DNA from 2 places in the Streptomyces sp. NPDC029164 genome. Region 1 is predicted to be linked to the other one. Evidence: riboswitches for the same ligand, from Rfam matches in the RefSeq annotation. Region 1 holds a riboswitch; the other holds the start of a gene.
What was found. Region 1 has a riboswitch for S-adenosylmethionine ahead of thrC (threonine synthase). Riboswitches for the same ligand answer to the same signal wherever they lie in the genome.
Positions count from the first base shown of each region.

Region 1 (8,314 bases):
CGCGGTCTTCAGACCGCAGATCTTGACGAAGAGATCAGCCATGCGCCCAGCCTATGCCGACCGGGGCGACGGCCTCAGCGGCCCACCTGCACGGGGCCCAGCACCGACCCGCCGATCGCGGCCGCGAGACGGGCCGCGCCCACCTCGTCGGCGTACCGGAAGTGCACGTGGACGGTGTGCCGGCCGTCGGGATGCTCGCCGTTGATGTCGAGTTCCACCCGCTGGTTCGTCGAGTCCTGCGACCAGGAGGGGATCTCGGGGTGCCATTCTCCGCGCCAGCGCATCCTGGCCGCCCCGTCGCCCAGCGCGCGCAGGAAGGCCTGTTCGACGGGACCCGGAGCCACGTCCGCGTCCACCGTCAGCGGCAGTTCGGCCGCCAGCTCCCGGTCGTCGCGGGGCAGTTCGGCGCCCGTGAACCAGACGTCCCGGTCCCAGTCGTACGACGGCTCGAACAGGCCCGTCGGAAGGAGCGCCGCCAGCCCCCGGGCCTCCTCGACGGTGAGCGCCTGCGCCACGAGCCACAGCTCCGCGTCGAGCGGCTTCATCCGCGTACACAGCACACGGGCCCGCCGATAGGCCTCGGCGAGGTCGTCGGTCCGGAACACGGGGTAGGCACGCGAACTTCCCATCGCTTCAGCAGCCCCGCTCCGTGGGCGAGGCGTACGAGCCCGGCTCGGGCTCGTCGGGCCGGCAGCCCTCCCAGCTGATGGACGCGGGTCCCGTACCCACGGCGCGTACGAAGTCCTCCTCGGCCACCGCGGCCGGCAGTTCCGTGGAGGTGAAGTCGAGCGGGACCTCGACGGCGAGCTCCGCGTCGGTGGCCGTCCGCACGTCCCGCTCGAAGGAGAGGGACTCGCCGGTCTCCGGGTGGATGCACATCTCCGTGTACGCGTAGACGGCGTCCGGCAGCAGCGCCACCATCCGCCGCCGCCGCAGGTCGGCGACCGTGCTCAGCTCGGCCCCCACCCGCACCTCCTCGTACCGGCGGGCCGGCACCCCGCACAGCAGCCGCGCCTTGGCATGCGCCTCGCCGGGGTCGGTGGTGCGGTGGACCGGATACGCGACGGAATTCCCCATGGCCGTACGGTCACACGCCCCCACCCACCCCGGCCAGCGGTTTTACCCCCGCTCGGCGGAGAACACCGCGCGGGCCGGGCACGCCTCTCCCCTCGCCGCTAGCCTGGAACGAGGCTCACGCCCAGTGCACGGCACGCCACGCGGAGGACAACGGTGACGATCATGATCGAACGGGCCACACCGATAGAACAGGCGGCTCCGCCGGCCTTCGAGACGCTCCTGCGCACGGTCGCGGAGATGAACACGCCAGACGGCTTCAAGGCCGAGCTCATCCGGGGGAAGATCATCGTGTCGCCGTTTTCAAAGCTGCGCTACTCCCGTCGCATGCGTCTCCTGCGCGAGCAGCTCCAGGCACACGTCCCCAAGGGGCACTTCGCGGATACCTCACCCTTCCTCTTCCGATTCCCGGCGGCGGAGCGCGGCTACGCACCGGACCTGTACGTCGCGGAGGAGGAAGCCTTCGACGAGGAGGGACTGCATGCGGACGGGGCGGCCCTGTCGCTCGTCGGCGAGTTCACGTCCGTCTCCACCAGGGATGCCGACTGGAACGAGAAGCTCGACGTGTACGGGCGCCTGGTCCCCGTCTACCTCGTCGTCGACATGCAGGACTCGGAGATCACCTGCTTCTGGGACCCCTCCCCGCACGGATACCGCTCCCGTACGACGGTGTCCTTCGGCGAGGCCCTGCAGATCCCGGAGCCCTTCGGCTTCGCGCTCGACACCGCGGGCTTCTAGAAGGCCGGGACAACGCCCGAGGGCGGCACCCCCCGTGGGGGGGTGCCGCCCTCGTTCGAGAACAGCCGATCAACCTTCGGGCCGGAGCCAGGGGTCGATCAGAAGTCCATGTCACCGCCCGGCATGCCGCCCGGGGCGCCGGCGCCGGCCTTCTCGGGCTTGTCGGCGATGACGGCCTCGGTCGTCAGGAACAGCGCGGCGATGGACGCGGCGTTCTGCAGGGCAGAGCGCGTGACCTTCGCCGGGTCGATGATGCCCTCGGCGATCATGTCGACGTACTCGCCGGTCGCGGCGTTCAGGCCGTGACCGATCGGAAGGTTGCGCACCTTCTCGACGACGACGCCACCCTCGAGACCACCGTTGACGGCGATCTGCTTCAGCGGGGCCTCCAGGGCGAGCTTCACGGCGTTGGCGCCGGTCGCCTCGTCCCCCTCGAGCTCCAGCTTCTCGAAGACCGCGGAGGCCTGGAGCAGGGCCACGCCACCACCGGCGACGATGCCCTCCTCGACGGCCGCCTTCGCGTTGCGAACGGCGTCCTCGATGCGGTGCTTGCGCTCCTTGAGCTCGACCTCGGTCGCGGCACCGGCCTTGATGACGGCCACGCCGCCGGCCAGCTTCGCGAGGCGCTCCTGGAGCTTCTCGCGGTCGTAGTCCGAGTCGGAGTTCTCGATCTCGGCGCGGATCTGGTTCACGCGACCGGCGACCTGGTCGCTGTCACCGGCACCGTCGACGATGGTGGTCTCGTCCTTGGTGATGACGACCTTGCGGGCGCGGCCGAGCAGGTCGAGACCGGCGTTCTCCAGCTTGAGGCCGACCTCCTCGGAGATGACCGTGCCGCCCGTGAGGATGGCGATGTCACCGAGCATGGCCTTGCGGCGGTCGCCGAAGCCCGGGGCCTTGACGGCGACCGACTTGAAGGTGCCGCGGATCTTGTTGACGACGAGGGTGGAGAGCGCCTCGCCCTCGACGTCCTCGGCGATGATCAGCAGCGGCTTGCCCGACTGCATGACCTTCTCCAGGAGCGGCAGCAGGTCCTTGACCGAGCCGATCTTGGAGTTGACGATCAGGATGTACGGGTCGTCGAGGGACGACTCCATGCGCTCCATGTCGGTGGCGAAGTACGCCGAGATGTAGCCCTTGTCGAAGCGCATGCCCTCGGTGAGCTCAAGCTCCAGACCGAAGGTCTGCGACTCCTCGACGGTGATGACGCCTTCCTTGCCGACCTTGTCCATGGCCTCGGCGATGAGCTCGCCGATCTGGGTGTCGGCGGCGGAGATGGAGGCCGTCGAAGCGATCTGCTCCTTGGTCTCGACATCCTTCGCCTGGGCGAGCAGGGCGGCGGAGACGGCCTCGACGGCCTTCTCGATACCACGCTTGAGGGCCATCGGGTTGGCGCCGGCGGCGACGTTGCGCAGGCCCTCGCGGACGAGCGCCTGGGCCAGCACGGTGGCGGTGGTCGTACCGTCGCCCGCGACGTCGTCCGTCTTCTTGGCGACTTCCTTGACCAGCTCGGCGCCGATCTTCTCGTACGGGTCCTCGAGCTCGATCTCCTTGGCGATGGAGACACCATCGTTGGTGATCGTGGGGGCGCCCCACTTCTTCTCAAGGACGACGTTGCGACCCTTGGGGCCAAGGGTGACCTTGACGGCGTCGGCGAGCTGGTTCATCCCACGCTCGAGGCCGCGACGGGCCTCCTCGTCGAACGCAATGATCTTGGCCATCTGAAGTGGTCCTCCCGGACAGCGGTGGATTGCTCCCAGGACCGCGCCCGCGCCCGCGACGGACGGCCTGCGTGCCCGGCGGTTCCTTCCCACCGGACCCTGCGGGCCTCACCGACCCGGTCCTCGTTCAGTAGCACTCTCACCGGGAGAGTGCTAATGCCAATGATTAGCACTCGACCCCCGAGAGTGCAAGCGGCTTCGAAGAAGCCCCGCTGAGGGGTGGCGGTCGGGCGACGGGCGGGCGCGAGCGGCTCGGGCCAACCCCCGCCCAGTACCGGACGTGGAGCGGGCGCACGTACGAGGGGCCCGCATCCCGTGTCCGGATGTGGGCCCCTCGTAAGGTCGTGCAGGTCGTGCAGGTCTTCGTTGAACACTGTGCGTCGGTGGTCGATCGCTCCAGGACTAGCCGAGCGCGAGCTTGACCATGTCCGCCTGCGGACCCTTCTGGCCCTGCGAGATCTCGAACTCGACCCGCTGACCCTCTTCAAGGGTGCGGTACCCGTCCATCTGGATGGCGCTGTAGTGGACGAACACATCCGCACCACCGTCGACCGCGATGAAGCCGTAGCCCTTCTCCGCGTTGAACCACTTGACGGTGCCCTGAGCCATGCCTAACTCCCCTATTACTGGCCCTTGCGCGGGAACGCACTTCGCGTTCCCGGGTCAGAACTTGCGTCGGAACGCGTCGACCGAGGCTGAATGTATCTGCGCGAGTGCTGTCTGCAACAGGTCAATCCGACGAGAATTCTGGACACGGGGAAACATTGAAATAGAGTGAAAATTTGCCATACTCCAGGGCAACTCGGGCCTGACATATCTCGCCAAAGCCCCATACCGCGCTTGCACATTGACCCGATGTCGACCCTCACGCGACCCGTTCATATGCAGCGGGCAAGTCCGGCGGAGGGGACTTCCCCAACTCTACCCCGCCCAATCAAGCAGAATTGCCCCCTCCGCTTTTAGCGGAGGGGGCAATTTCGGTTTGCGCGTGTCACCTGTCAGGCGACAAAGGGGCCGAGAGGATCAGCATCCGCCCGCGACGGCCGGAATGATCGAGACGCCGGCGCCGTCCGGCGTCTTCGCCTCCAGCCCGCCCTCGAAGCGCACGTCGTCGTCGTTGACGTAGACGTTCACGAAACGGCGCAGCTTGCCCTGGTCGTCCAGGACGCGCGCGGCGATGCCCGGGTGGCTCGCCTCCAGGGACTGGATGACCTCGGCGAGGGTCGCGCCCTCTGCGGGCACCTCGGCCTGACCGCCGGTGTAGGTGCGCAGGATGGTGGGGATGCGGACGTTGACGCTCATGGCGCTACTGCCTTTCCGGTAGAGCAGGAGGAGATGGTCAGGCCAGGCCGGCGGCGCGGAACGCGTCCAGGCTCGGGCGGATGGTGGCGGTCTGCCCGCTCTCCGCGGCCACCGCTTCCAGGGTCTTCAGGCCGTCGCCGGTGTTGAGGACGACGGTGGTCAGCGTCGGGTCGAGCTGCCCGTTCTCGATGAGCTTCTTCGTCACGCCGACGGTCACGCCGCCCGCGGTCTCGGCGAAGATGCCCTCGGTCTGCGCGAGGATCTTGATGGCCTCGACGACCTGCTCGTCGTTCACGTCCTCGACGTAACCGCCGGTGCGCCGCGCGATGTCCAGGACGTACGGGCCGTCCGCCGGGTTGCCGATCGCGAGGGACTTGGCGATGGTGTTCGGCTTCTGCGGGCGGACCACGTCGTGACCGGCCTTGAAGGCGGTCGACACCGGGGAGCAGCCCTCGGCCTGGGCGCCGAAGATCTTGTACGGCTTGTCCTCGACGAGGCCGAGCTTGATCAGCTCCTGCAACCCCTTGTCGATCTTCGTCAGCTGCGAGCCGGACGCGATCGGGATCACGAGCTGGTCGGGCAGCTGCCAGCCGAGCTGCTCGCAGATCTCGTAGGCGAGGGTCTTGGAGCCCTCTCCGTAGTACGGGCGCAGGTTGACGTTGACGAAGCCCCAGCCCTCGCCCAGCGGGTCGCCGATGAGCTCGGAGCAGAAGCGGTTGACGTCGTCGTAGTTGCCCTCGATGCCGACCAGGTCGCCGCCGTACACACCGGCCATGACGACCTTGCCCTGCTCCAGGTCGTGCGGGATGAACACGCAGGAGCGGAAGCCGGCGCGGGCGGCCGCGGCGCCGACGGCGCCGGCCAGGTTGCCGGTGGAGGAGCAGGAGAGGGTGGTGAAGCCGAAGGCGCGGGCGGCCTCGACGGCGATGGCCACGACGCGGTCCTTGAAGGAGTGCGTCGGGTTGCCGGAGTCGTCCTTGACGTAGAGCTTGCCGGTGACGCCGAGCTCCTTGGCCAGGTTGGCGGCGTCCACGAGCTTCGTGAATCCCGGGTTCAGGCTCGGCTTGGAGGCCACGTCCGCGGGGACGGGCAGCAGCGGCGCGTAACGCCAGATGTTGGTGGGGCCGGCCTCGATCGCGGCGCGCAGGGCCTCGGGGTCGCCGGTCGGGAGGTCGTAGGCGACTTCCAGAGGTCCGAAGCACTCGGCGCACGCGAAGATGGGGCCGAGCTCGAAGCGGGTGCCGCACTCGCGACAGGAAAGACCGTTGGCAGGTCCGAGATCGACAGAGGTGGCGACAGTCTGTGCAGCCATGATGGCGAGGCCCTTTCTCCTCATCTTCCCCATGGCGCACTTCGCCATGAGACGGAATTGGCACCTTCCCTAGCCGGGGACCTCGCTGACGTCGCTGACGTGCGATCGCGAGAACCGACTGGAGGGTTGCCGGGGCTTCAACGGGCCGTGTCCCTCTGCCCCTCTGGATGAGCGGTATGGCACCGGCACACGCGCTCTGTGGCGCGCCGGTGCGTTTGTACGCGGGGACCCCCGGCATGCGGTGGCCCTTCGCGTTGTTCAAGACTGTAACCGAAGGGCCGGGCGGTTGAGACAGCCGTCCGAACCGCGAGATGGATCACATAACGGCCGATAACGCCGACAACCAGGGAGTGCTGAGGGTGCTGGAAGAGGTGGAGCGCTGGCTGGCGGACCGCTCCTGGTCAGCCGCCGACCGACCGCTCGACCAGCTGCTCGACCGGAAGCGGGCGGCCGGGACCACGGTCAGCGTGGTGCTGCCCGCGCTGGACGAGGAGGCGACGGTCGGCGCGATCGTCGAGGTCATCCGGCGCGAGCTGATCGAGGGGCTGCCGTTCCCTCTGGTGGACGAGCTGATCGTCATCGACTCGGGCTCGACCGATCGTACGGCGGAGGTCGCGGCGAAGGCCGGCGCCCGGGTGGTGCACCGCGACGAGATCCTGCCGAGGCTCCCGGCACTGCCCGGCAAGGGCGAGGTGCTGTGGCGCTCGCTGCTGGCCACCAGCGGGGACATCGTCTGCTTCGTCGACGCCGACCTGCGGGACTTCTCCTCCGCCTTCGTCTCGGGGATCGTCGGACCGCTGCTGACCGAACCGGACGTGCAGTTCGTCAAGGCCATGTACGACCGCCCGCTCGGTGACGCCCCCGGGCAGGGCGGCCGGGTCACGGAACTGGTGGCCCGCCCCCTCCTCAACCTGCACTGGCCGCAGCTGGCCGGCTTCGTCCAGCCGCTGGGCGGCGAGTACGCCGTACGCCGCTCCCTGCTGGAACGGCTGCCGTTCCCCGTCGGGTACGGCGTCGAGCTGGGCCTGCTGGTCGACGCGCTGCACACGGTCGGGCTGGACGCGCTCGCCCAGGTGGACGTGGGCGTCCGCGTCCACCGCCACCAGGACGGGCAGGCGCTGGGCCGGATGGCCGCCGCGATCTACCGCACCGCCCTGCTGCGCCTGTCGCGCGGGCACCTGCTCCGGCCGGAGCTGACGCAGTTCGAGCGGGGGCCGGAAGGGTTCGTGCCGCGGACGTACGCGGTGGACACCGAGGAGCGGCCGCCGATGCTCGGCATCAAGGAGTACGCGCTGCGCCGCGTGGCGTGACGTCGGCCTGGAAAGTTTGAGCGAGCGCGGGCCGGGCTAGGTTCGCCGCATGGCTTCTCAGGTACTCGTAGCCGCCAACCGCGGCCCCCTCTCGTACGCGATCGACGCCGAAGGCGGCCTCAGCGCCCGGCGCGGCGGGGGCGGACTCGTCTCCGGGCTCTCCGCCGCCCTCGCGGAGCAGCCGGGAGCGCTGTGGATCTGCGCGGCCCTCTCGGAGGCGGACCGGGAGGCGGTCCGCCGGGGGGTGGCCGAGCCGGGCGTCCGGATGCTGGACATCGATCCCACGGTGTACGACGCGGCCTACAACGGCATCGCCAACTCTGTGCTGTGGTTCACGCACCACCACCTGTACGACGTCCCGCGCGAGCCGGTCTTCGACGCGGAGTTCCGGCGGCGGTGGGATGCGTACGTCGCGTACAACGAGGCCTTCGCGCGCGCCCTCGCCCAGGAGGCGGCGGAAGGGGCCCGCGTCCTGGTGCAGGACTACCACCTGGCGCTGGTCCCCGGGCAGTTGCGGCAGCTGCGGCCGGACCTGCGGATCGGGCACTTCACGCACACCCCGTGGGCCTCACGGGAGTTCATGGACATGATCCCGGACGACATCCGGAGCCAGCTGGTGTGGGGGATGCTCGGCGCGGACCGGCTGGGCTTCCACACGGCGAGGTGGGCGGGCAACTTCGCCAGTGGCGCGAGCAGGGACGACCTGGACGGCATCGCGGAAGCGTACTTCCCGGCCGGGACCCCGGAGCGCGGGGTGTGGCACCGCCGGGCGGCCCCGGACGGGCGCGGCTACGCGAAGCGGCAGTTCACCGAGGTGACCGCGTACCCCCTCGGGGTGGACGCGGACGAACTGCGGG
Region 1 covers NZ_JBVHWW010000020.1:104,919-113,232, reverse strand. The annotation lists gene ACZ4VT_RS20660 (phosphoribosylanthranilate isomerase) at 1-42, opposite strand, end outside; gene ACZ4VT_RS20655 (hypothetical protein) at 75-629, opposite strand; gene ACZ4VT_RS20650 (hypothetical protein) at 634-1,077, opposite strand; gene ACZ4VT_RS20645 (Uma2 family endonuclease) at 1,240-1,812, shown strand; gene groL (chaperonin GroEL) at 1,911-3,533, opposite strand; gene ACZ4VT_RS20635 (cold-shock protein) at 3,936-4,142, opposite strand; gene ACZ4VT_RS20630 (MoaD/ThiS family protein) at 4,557-4,835, opposite strand; gene thrC (threonine synthase) at 4,873-6,147, opposite strand; SAM riboswitch class I at 6,165-6,321, opposite strand; gene ACZ4VT_RS20620 (glucosyl-3-phosphoglycerate synthase) at 6,507-7,457, shown strand; gene ACZ4VT_RS20615 (alpha,alpha-trehalose-phosphate synthase (UDP-forming)) at 7,507-8,314, shown strand, end outside.

Region 2 (8,314 bases), on a different contig from region 1:
ATCTGTACGGGGTACGTGGCACTGGCGGCGTACGCGGCGGCCAACGAGGGGTCCGCGCAGACCCTGGTGGGAGCGTCCGGAGCCATCTCGGCGGTGCTGGGCGCCTTCCTCTACCTGCTCCCGCGGGCGAGGGTGACGAGCCTGTTCCCCTTCCTGTTCTTCCTGCCGCTGCGGTTCCCGGCGTGGATCGTGCTGCTGTTCTGGTTCGCCCTCCAATGGGTGGCGGCGCAGCGGGCGGACAGCGGCCCCGGGGTCGCCTACCTGGCCCACCTGGTGGGCTTCTCGGTCGGCTTCCTCTACGCATGGGTCCGGTATCGGGGTGCGACTAGAGTGAGGCGACCAGCGACGGCCACCGAGGGAGACAGCCAGCCGTGATCACCGCGATCGTGCTCATCAAGACCAGCGTGGACCGGATCCCCGAGATCGCCGAGTCGATCGCCGCGCTGGACAGCGTCAGCGAGGTCTACTCCGTCACGGGGACGTACGACCTGATCGCGCTGGTCCGCGTGGCCCGCCACGAGAACCTGGCGGACATCATCCCGGGCCGCATCAGCAAGATCCCGGGCGTCGAGGCGACGGACACGCACGTGGCGTTCCGCACGTACTCGCAGCACGACCTGGAGGCGGCGTTCGCGATCGGCCTCGACGCGTAGCGCTGTGCCGTGCGGGTATCGGGTCGCCCCGTAGCCCCGGCCGCGGCTTCGCGACGCCTCAAACGCCGGCGGGGCCCTGCGCCCTCCGGCACGGTCCGCAGTAGGGCATGGGCTCCGCTCGGGGCGGCCCTTCGAGTGCGCCGGGCCGACCGCGGGGTCCCTCCGGGACGTCTCCTCGTCGTCGCGCCTGCGGGCCCGTCACGGCCGTGAGGGCGGTTGCGCGCTCCTCCTGCGGGGACGCCCCTGCGTGCCCCCGCTCCCCCGCGCCGGCCGTGGGGTGGGGACACGGCGGAGTGTCCCCGCAGGAGGAGCGCGCAACCGCCCTCCCCCGGTCGCAGCGGTGCCCGCAGGCGCGACGACGAGGAGACATTCCGGCGGGGCACCGGCCCACACCCGTCAGAGGTTCGGCAGGGGCTCGCCCGGCTGGGCGAGACGGTGCTCTCCCCGAGCCAGAAGACGTAGCCGCGGAGGTAGTCCGCGAGGCCCTCGTCGATGTGGGAGACGTACCCGGGCGCCGGCCGCCGCCTCCCGCTCGTCGGCGGCCTCCGAGACCCGTACGGTGTCACACGGCGGGAACGCAGCGGCCTTCCTCCGTGCGGTACTGCCACTTCGCGCCGTCCGCGACGAGCTCCTGCACCGCACGGACGAAGCGCTCGACGTGCTCGTCGGGGGTGCCCGCGCCGAAGCTGACGCGGATCGCGTTCAGCGAGCGCTCCCCCGGGGCCGCCTCCGGGGCTCCGCATTCGCCCTGGGCCTGCGGCTCGCTGCCGAGCAGGGTGCGGACCAGCGGGTGGGCGCAGAACAGGCCGTCGCGGACGCCGATCCCGTACTCCGCGGACAGCGCGGCGGCGAAGTGGGAGCTGTTCCAGCCGTCCACCACGAAGGAGATGACGCCGACGCGCGGGGCGTCGTCGCCGAAGAGCGACAGGACGCGGACCGCCGGGACCTCGGACAGGCCTTCGCGGACCTTGGCGATGAGGTGGCGCTCGCGGGCGACGAGACTGTCGAAGCCCGCCTCGGTCAGGGCCTTGCAGGCGGAGGCGATGGAGTAGACGCCGATGACGTTCGGGGAGCCGGCCTCGTGGCGGGCGGCCGTGGTGTGCCACTCGACGTCCACGCCGCCGTCCTCGCGCCGGGCCACCTTGCGGGAGGCGCCGCCGCCCGCGAGGTACGGCTCCGCCTGCTGGAGCCAGTCCGCGCGGCCGGCGAGCACGCCCGAGCCGAAGGGCGCGTAGAGCTTGTGTCCGGAGAAGGCGACCCAGTCCACGTCCAGGTCCTGGACCGAGACGGGGTGGTGCGGGGCCAGCTGGGCGGCGTCCAGGACGATCCGCGCGCCGTGGGCGTGCGCGGCGGCGGCGAGTTCCTTCACCGGCCACAGTTCACCGGTGACGTTGGACGCGCCGGTGACGCAGACCAGGGCCGGGCCCTTGGGGTCTCCCCAGCTCGAAGAGCCAGGGGATGGCTCGCGGTCGGCGAGGGCCCGCTCCAGGGTGGCGACGGCCTCACCCGGGGTGCGGGGGGCGTTGAGGTAGGTGACCTGCGCGTTCGTCCAGGGCAGGAGCGAGGCGTGGTGCTCGGTCTCGAAGACGAACACCTGGCAGTCGGCGGGGAGCACGGCGGCGAGCAGGTTCAGCGAGTCGGTGGTGGACCGGGTGAAGACCACCTGGTCGCAGGGGCGGCAGTCGAGGAACTCGGCGACCGTGACCCGGCTCTGCTCGAAGAGGTCGGTGGAGAGCTGCGAGAGGTACCCGGCGCCGCGGTGCACGCTGCCGTAGTACGGGGCGTACGCGGCCACGTCGTCCCAGACCCGCTGGAGCGCGGGGGCGCTGGCGGCGTAGTCCAGGGCGGCGTAGGTGACCTCGCCGCCGATGACGAGCGGGACGGTGACGTCCCGGCCGAGCACCGGCAGCGGCGCGGCACAGGCGGGGCCCTCGGCGGCGTCGGCGGTGGCGACGGAGGTGGCGGCGGCGGTGGCGGCGGCGTTCAGGAATGCGGACATGGCGGTATCTCCCGGCAGGCAGGGCTGAATGGCTTCGGAGTGCCCGTACGCGGGTACGGCCGTGCGGCCGTCCTGGGGGTCCCCCCGGACGTAGTCTGGGGGAGGTACGGGAGAGCCCTCGGGCCGGACCGAACGGTCGGCGGGGGTACACGGAAGTGACCCTGATCCGAGGGGTGAAGTAGGGGCGGAGTCGCCCTATCGCATTCGCTTGCTCACGGAAAACGCTCCTCGAGAAGACCAGGACCCCTGGTGTCGAGGGATCCGCGCTTGCCGTAGGCCTTGCTGCCTACGACCTGGTCATCACCCGGGGCACCCCGCCACGGAAGGAGGGTTGCCGGACAGCAAGCCGGGGCCTAAACGCTGTCACTCGTGACCTGGTCAGCATCCTGCCACAAGATCCCCCGCGCGCAAGACCCCGGTCCGCATGGTGGACCGGGGCCTTGGCTCGATTCGCCCGATCGTGGTCAGGCGTTGCTCGCCGCGACCCAGCGCTCCAGCGCCGCGCGCGCCGCGCCCGAGTCGATGGACTCCGCCGCGCGCACCAGACCGGCGGCGAGCTGCTCCTCCAGCGTGCCCGTGCCCGGGTCCAGGGCGACCAGGGCCGCCGCCGAGTTCAGCAGTACGGCTTCGCGGACCGGGCCGGTCTCGCCGGCCAGCAGGCGGCGGGCCACGTCCGCGTTGTACGAGGGGTCGCCGCCGGCCAGCGCCGAGACCTCGACCAGGTCGATGCCGATGTCGCGCGGGTCGAAGGACCGCTCCGAGACCTTGCCGTCGCGGACCCACCAGATGCGCGAGGTGGCCGTCGTGGTCAGTTCGTCCAGGCCGTCGTCACCGCGGAAGACCAGCGCGGACGAGCCCCGCTCGGCGAGTACGCCCGCGATGATCGGGGCCATCCGGGGGTCGGCCACGCCGGTCGCCTGGGCGCGCACCCGGGCCGGGTTGGTCAGCGGGCCCAGCGCGTTGAAGAAGGTCCGGATGCCCAGCTCCTTGCGGGCCGCCGCCACGTGCCGCAGCGCCGGGTGGAACTTGACCGCGAAGCAGAAGGTGATGCCGGCCTCCTCGGCGACCTCCACGACCCGCTCCCGGCTCAGGTTGAGGTTCACCCCGAGCTTCTCCAGGACGTCCGAGGAGCCGCTCGCGGAGGAGGCGGCCCGGTTCCCGTGCTTGACGACCTTGGCACCGGTTCCGGCCACGACGACCGCCGACATCGTCGAGATGTTCACCGTCTTGGCCCCGTCGCCGCCCGTGCCGACGATGTCCACCGTCCGGCCCGGCACCTCGATCAGGTTGGCGTGCTCGTACATCGCCCGTACGAGGCCGTTGATCTCCGCGACCGTCTCCCCCTTCGCCCGCAGCGCGACGGTGAAGCCGGCGATCTGGGCGTCGGTGGCCTCCCCGCGCATGATCCGGTCCATGGCCCAGGCGGTGTCGTCGGCACGCAGGTCCTGGCCGGTCAGCAGAGCGTCGAGGACGCCCGGCCAGCCACGGGCCGCCACGCTGTCGCCGCCTGCCGGGGTCACAACGTTCATGGTCCGCTCCTGCTGCTTGTCAAGGTTTCCACGTCGAATGGGAGGGCTCCAGCCTATCCAGCCCGGAACACGGCAAAGAGCCCCGTCCGGACACTGGACGGGGCTCTCGCCGTGGCGACACCAGAACTGACCGAAATCAGTCCCTCATACGGTCGTGCAGGGGATCAGTGGTGGCCGTGGCCGGCCTGGATCTCCTTGTACTCCTCCACCGTGGGCTTCGGAATCTGGTTGTTCTCCGCGTAGAAGCCCTTGCTGAGCTTCGCGCGGAGCTTCTCCGTGGCCTTCACCTTGCGCTCGACACCGTTCTCGTCGACCGTCGGGCCGATCTCGATCGGCTTGTACTGCTCGTGCGCGGTGAGCTTGTGCAGCTGGCCCGCCGGGAGCGGCTCGTGGACCTCGACGAACTCACCGTGCGGCAGACGCTTGATGATGCCGGTCTCGCGACCGTGCAGCACCTTGTCGTGGTCCCGGCGCTGGAGGCCGAGGCAGATCCGCTTGGTGACGATGAAGGCGAGGACCGGGACGACGAAGAAGCCGATCCGGACGAACCAGGTGATCGAGTTGATCGACAGGTGGAAGTACTGGGCGAACATGTCGTTGCCGCCGCCGATGAGGAGCACGATGTACTCCGCGATCCAGGCGACACCGAAGGCCGTACGGGTCGGGACGTTGCGCGGGCGGTCCAGGATGTGGTGCTCGCGCTTGTCCCCGGTGACCCAGGACTCGATGAACGGCCACACGGCGATCGCACCCAGCACCAGCGGGAAGAGCACCAGCGGGATGAACACGCCCAGGACGAGCGTGTGGCCCCACAGGTTGATCTCCCAGCCGGGCATGGCACGGATCAGGCCTTCCGGCATACCCATGTACCAGTCGGGCTGCGCACCGGTGGACACGTGGTCCGGGCGGTACGGGCCGAGCGCCCAGATCGGGTTGATCGAGGCGATGGCCGCGACGGCCGAGATGACACCGAAGACCAGGAAGAAGAAGCCTCCGGCCTTGGCCATGTAGACCGGCAGCAGCGGCATGCCGACGACGTTGTTGTTCGTCTTGCCGGGACCCGCGAACTGGGTGTGCTTGTGGTAGAAGACCAGGATCAGGTGGGCCACGAGCAGGCCCATCATGATGCCGGGCAGCAGCAGGATGTGCACCGAGTAGAACCGCGCGACGAAGTCGCCGCCCGGGAACTCCCCGCCGAACAGGAACATCGACAGGTACGTGCCGACGACCGGGACGGACAGGATGGCGCCCTGCATGAAGCGGACACCGGTACCCGAGAGCAGGTCGTCCGGCAGCGAGTAACCGGTGAAGCCGGTGAACATGCCGAGGACCAGCAGCAGGAAGCCGAAGATCCAGTTGACCTCACGCGGCTTGCGGAACGCGCCGGTGAAGAAGACGCGCATCATGTGCACGACCATGGCCGCGACGAAGATCAGCGCCGCCCAGTGGTGGATCTGACGGATCAGCAGACCACCGCGGACGTCGAAGCTGATGTCCAGCGTCGAGGCGAAGGCCTCGGACATCATGACGCCCTGCATCGGCACGTACGAGCCGTGGTACACGACCTCGTTCATGCTCGGGTGGAAGAACAGCGTCAGGTACACACCCGTGAGGATGATGATGATGAAGCTGTAGAGGCAGATCTCACCCAGCATGAAGGACCAGTGGTCCGGGAAGATCTTGCGCATGTTGGCCTTGGCCAGGCCGTAGATGCCCAGGCGGCCGTCCGCCCAGTCGGCTACGCGCTCGCCGGCCGGCGCTTTGCGCTCGTTGTTGTCGCTGGTGCTCATCCGCGCTCCCAGAATGCAGGACCGACGGGCTCTTCGAAGTCGCCGAGCGCTTCGAGGAAGCCTTCGTCATTCACGCCGATCCGCAGCTGCGGAAGCGCGTGACCGGCCGGGCCGAAGATGACACGGGCGCCGTCGGAGAGGTCGAAGGTGGACTGGTGGCACGGGCAGAGCACGTGGTGCGTCTGCTGCTCGTACAGGCTGATCGGGCAGCCGACGTGGGTGCAGATCTTGGAGTAGGCGACGATCCCGTCGTGGGACCACTCCAGCTCCTTCTTGTCCTTGATGTCGTCCGGCTGGATACGGACGATCATCAGGGCGGCCTTGGCGATCTGGACCTGGAAGTCGTGCTGCTCCTCCTCCAGGCCTTCCGGCCTGGCGAAGGTCAGCGACCCGACGAGCACGTCCTCGGGACGCAGCGGCTCGTTCGTGTTGTCGTTGATGAGCAGCTTGCCCTTGGCCCAAACGGTCTTGCGCAGCTTGTCCTCAGGCAGCGGGCCCAGGTCGCGCATGATCATGACGGCGGAGAGCGGCAGCATCGCCAGCGCACCGAGCATCGTGTTGCGGATCAGGGGCCGGCGGCCGATGCCGGACTCGTTCGCGCCGTCGCGGAAGTCCTGCAGGACCTGCGCCTTGACCTCCGGCGGAGCGGCGATCTCGTGGCGCTCGGCGGCGACCTCCACGTCGGACATCAGGGTGCGGGCCCAGTGGACCGCGCCCGCGCCGATGCAGAAGAGGGCCAGGCCCAGCGTCATGCCCAGGGCGAAGTTGAGCGCGCTGACCTTCCCGATGGGGAAGATGTAGACGATCTTCTCGACCGGGAAAATCACGTACGACGCGATGAAGCCGATCGTGGCCAGCATGGACAGCGTGAACAGCATCGCGACGGTGCGCTCGGAGCGCTTCGCCGCCCGCTCGTCGATGTCCTGGATGCGGGGCTTGTGGACCGGCAGGCCCGGGTCGGCGAACGGGTCGTCCGCGACCGCTACGGCACCGTGGTGCGCGTCGCCCTGCTCGCTCGGCAGGTGCTTCTCTTCGGGAATCTCTTGGCTACTCATGACTTCTTGGCCTTAGCGGTGTGGGCCGCGACCCAGACGGCGACAGCGATCAGCGCACCCAGAGCGAAGATCCAGCCGAACAGACCCTCGGAGACGGGGCCGAGGCCACCGAGCTTGAGACCACCGGGGCTGGTCGACTTCTCACCGTTCACGTTCTGGAGGTACGCGATGATGTCCTTCTTCTGCTGCTCCGGCATGGTCTGGTCCGGGAAGGAGGGCATGTTCTGCGGGCCGGTGAGCATGGCCTCGTAGACGTGCTTCGGGTCGACGCCCTCAAGGTTGGGGGCGTACTTCCCGTTCGTCAGCGCGCCGCCCTCACCGGTGAAGTTGTGGCACTGCGCGCAGTTGTTGCGGAACAGCTCACCACCCCTGGCGATGTCGGCACCTGCCGGGTCGTACTGCTTTGCGGTCGGCGTGATCGGACCGGCGCCGAGGGACGCGACGTACGCCGCCAGCTGGTCGATCTGCGCCTGGGTGTAAATGACGGGCTTCTTCGGCACCTGGGCGCCGGGCTGCTGGGCGGGCATGCGGCCCGTGCTCACCTGGAAGTCGACGGCCGCGGAGCCGACGCCGACCAGGCTCGGGCCGTCAGAGGAACCCTGACCGCCGGTTCCGTGGCAGCTTGCGCAACCCACGGCGTAGAGCTTCTTGCCCTCCTCGATGGCGAGGGACTGGGCGGTTTCATCGGCCTGCGCCTTGCCCGCGGGAGCAAAGGCGGCGTACAGCCCCCCAGTGGCCGCCAGCGCGAGGAGTAGAACGACGACCGCCGCCAGCGGATGGCGTCGTCGTGCGGAGAGCTTTTTCACGGATTACCCCGGTGTCAGGATCTTCTGCGTCGGTGTGTCTGGATGGAGTGCCGGGTCGGGCCCGGTGACGTGTTCGCTACTTGATCAGGTAGATCGTGGCGAAGAGGCCGATCCAGACGACATCGACGAAGTGCCAGTAGTAGGACACGACGATGGCCGACGTGGCCTGTTCGTGGGTGAACCTCTTGGCCGCGTACGTCCGGCCGAGGACCAGCAGGAAGGCGATGAGGCCGCCCGTCACGTGCAGACCGTGGAAGCCGGTGGTCAGGTAGAAGACCGAGCCGTACGGACCGGACGAGAGGCTCATGCCCTCGTGCTTGACCAGCTCGGTGTACTCGAACACCTGGCCGCCAATGAAGATCGCACCCATGACGAACGTGATGATGAACCACGTCCGGAGCTTCTTCACGTCACCGCGCTCGGCGGCGAATACGCCGAGCTGGCAGGTGAGCGAGGAAAGCACCAGGATCGTCGTGTTCGTC
Region 2 covers NZ_JBVHWW010000009.1:145,969-154,282, forward strand. The annotation lists gene ACZ4VT_RS11465 (rhomboid family intramembrane serine protease) at 1-375, shown strand, start outside; gene ACZ4VT_RS11470 (Lrp/AsnC family transcriptional regulator) at 372-653, shown strand; gene ACZ4VT_RS11475 (aminotransferase class V-fold PLP-dependent enzyme) at 1,216-2,652, opposite strand; SAM riboswitch class IV at 2,911-3,027, opposite strand; gene trpD (anthranilate phosphoribosyltransferase) at 3,117-4,181, opposite strand; gene qcrB (cytochrome bc1 complex cytochrome b subunit) at 4,346-5,971, opposite strand; gene qcrA (cytochrome bc1 complex Rieske iron-sulfur subunit) at 5,968-7,026, opposite strand; gene qcrC (cytochrome bc1 complex diheme cytochrome c subunit) at 7,023-7,832, opposite strand; gene ctaE (aa3-type cytochrome oxidase subunit III) at 7,909-8,314, opposite strand, start outside.
Region 2: it holds a riboswitch for S-adenosylmethionine, as region 1 does, so the genes downstream of both, ACZ4VT_RS11475 (aminotransferase class V-fold PLP-dependent enzyme) here and thrC (threonine synthase) in region 1, are expected to answer to the same signal.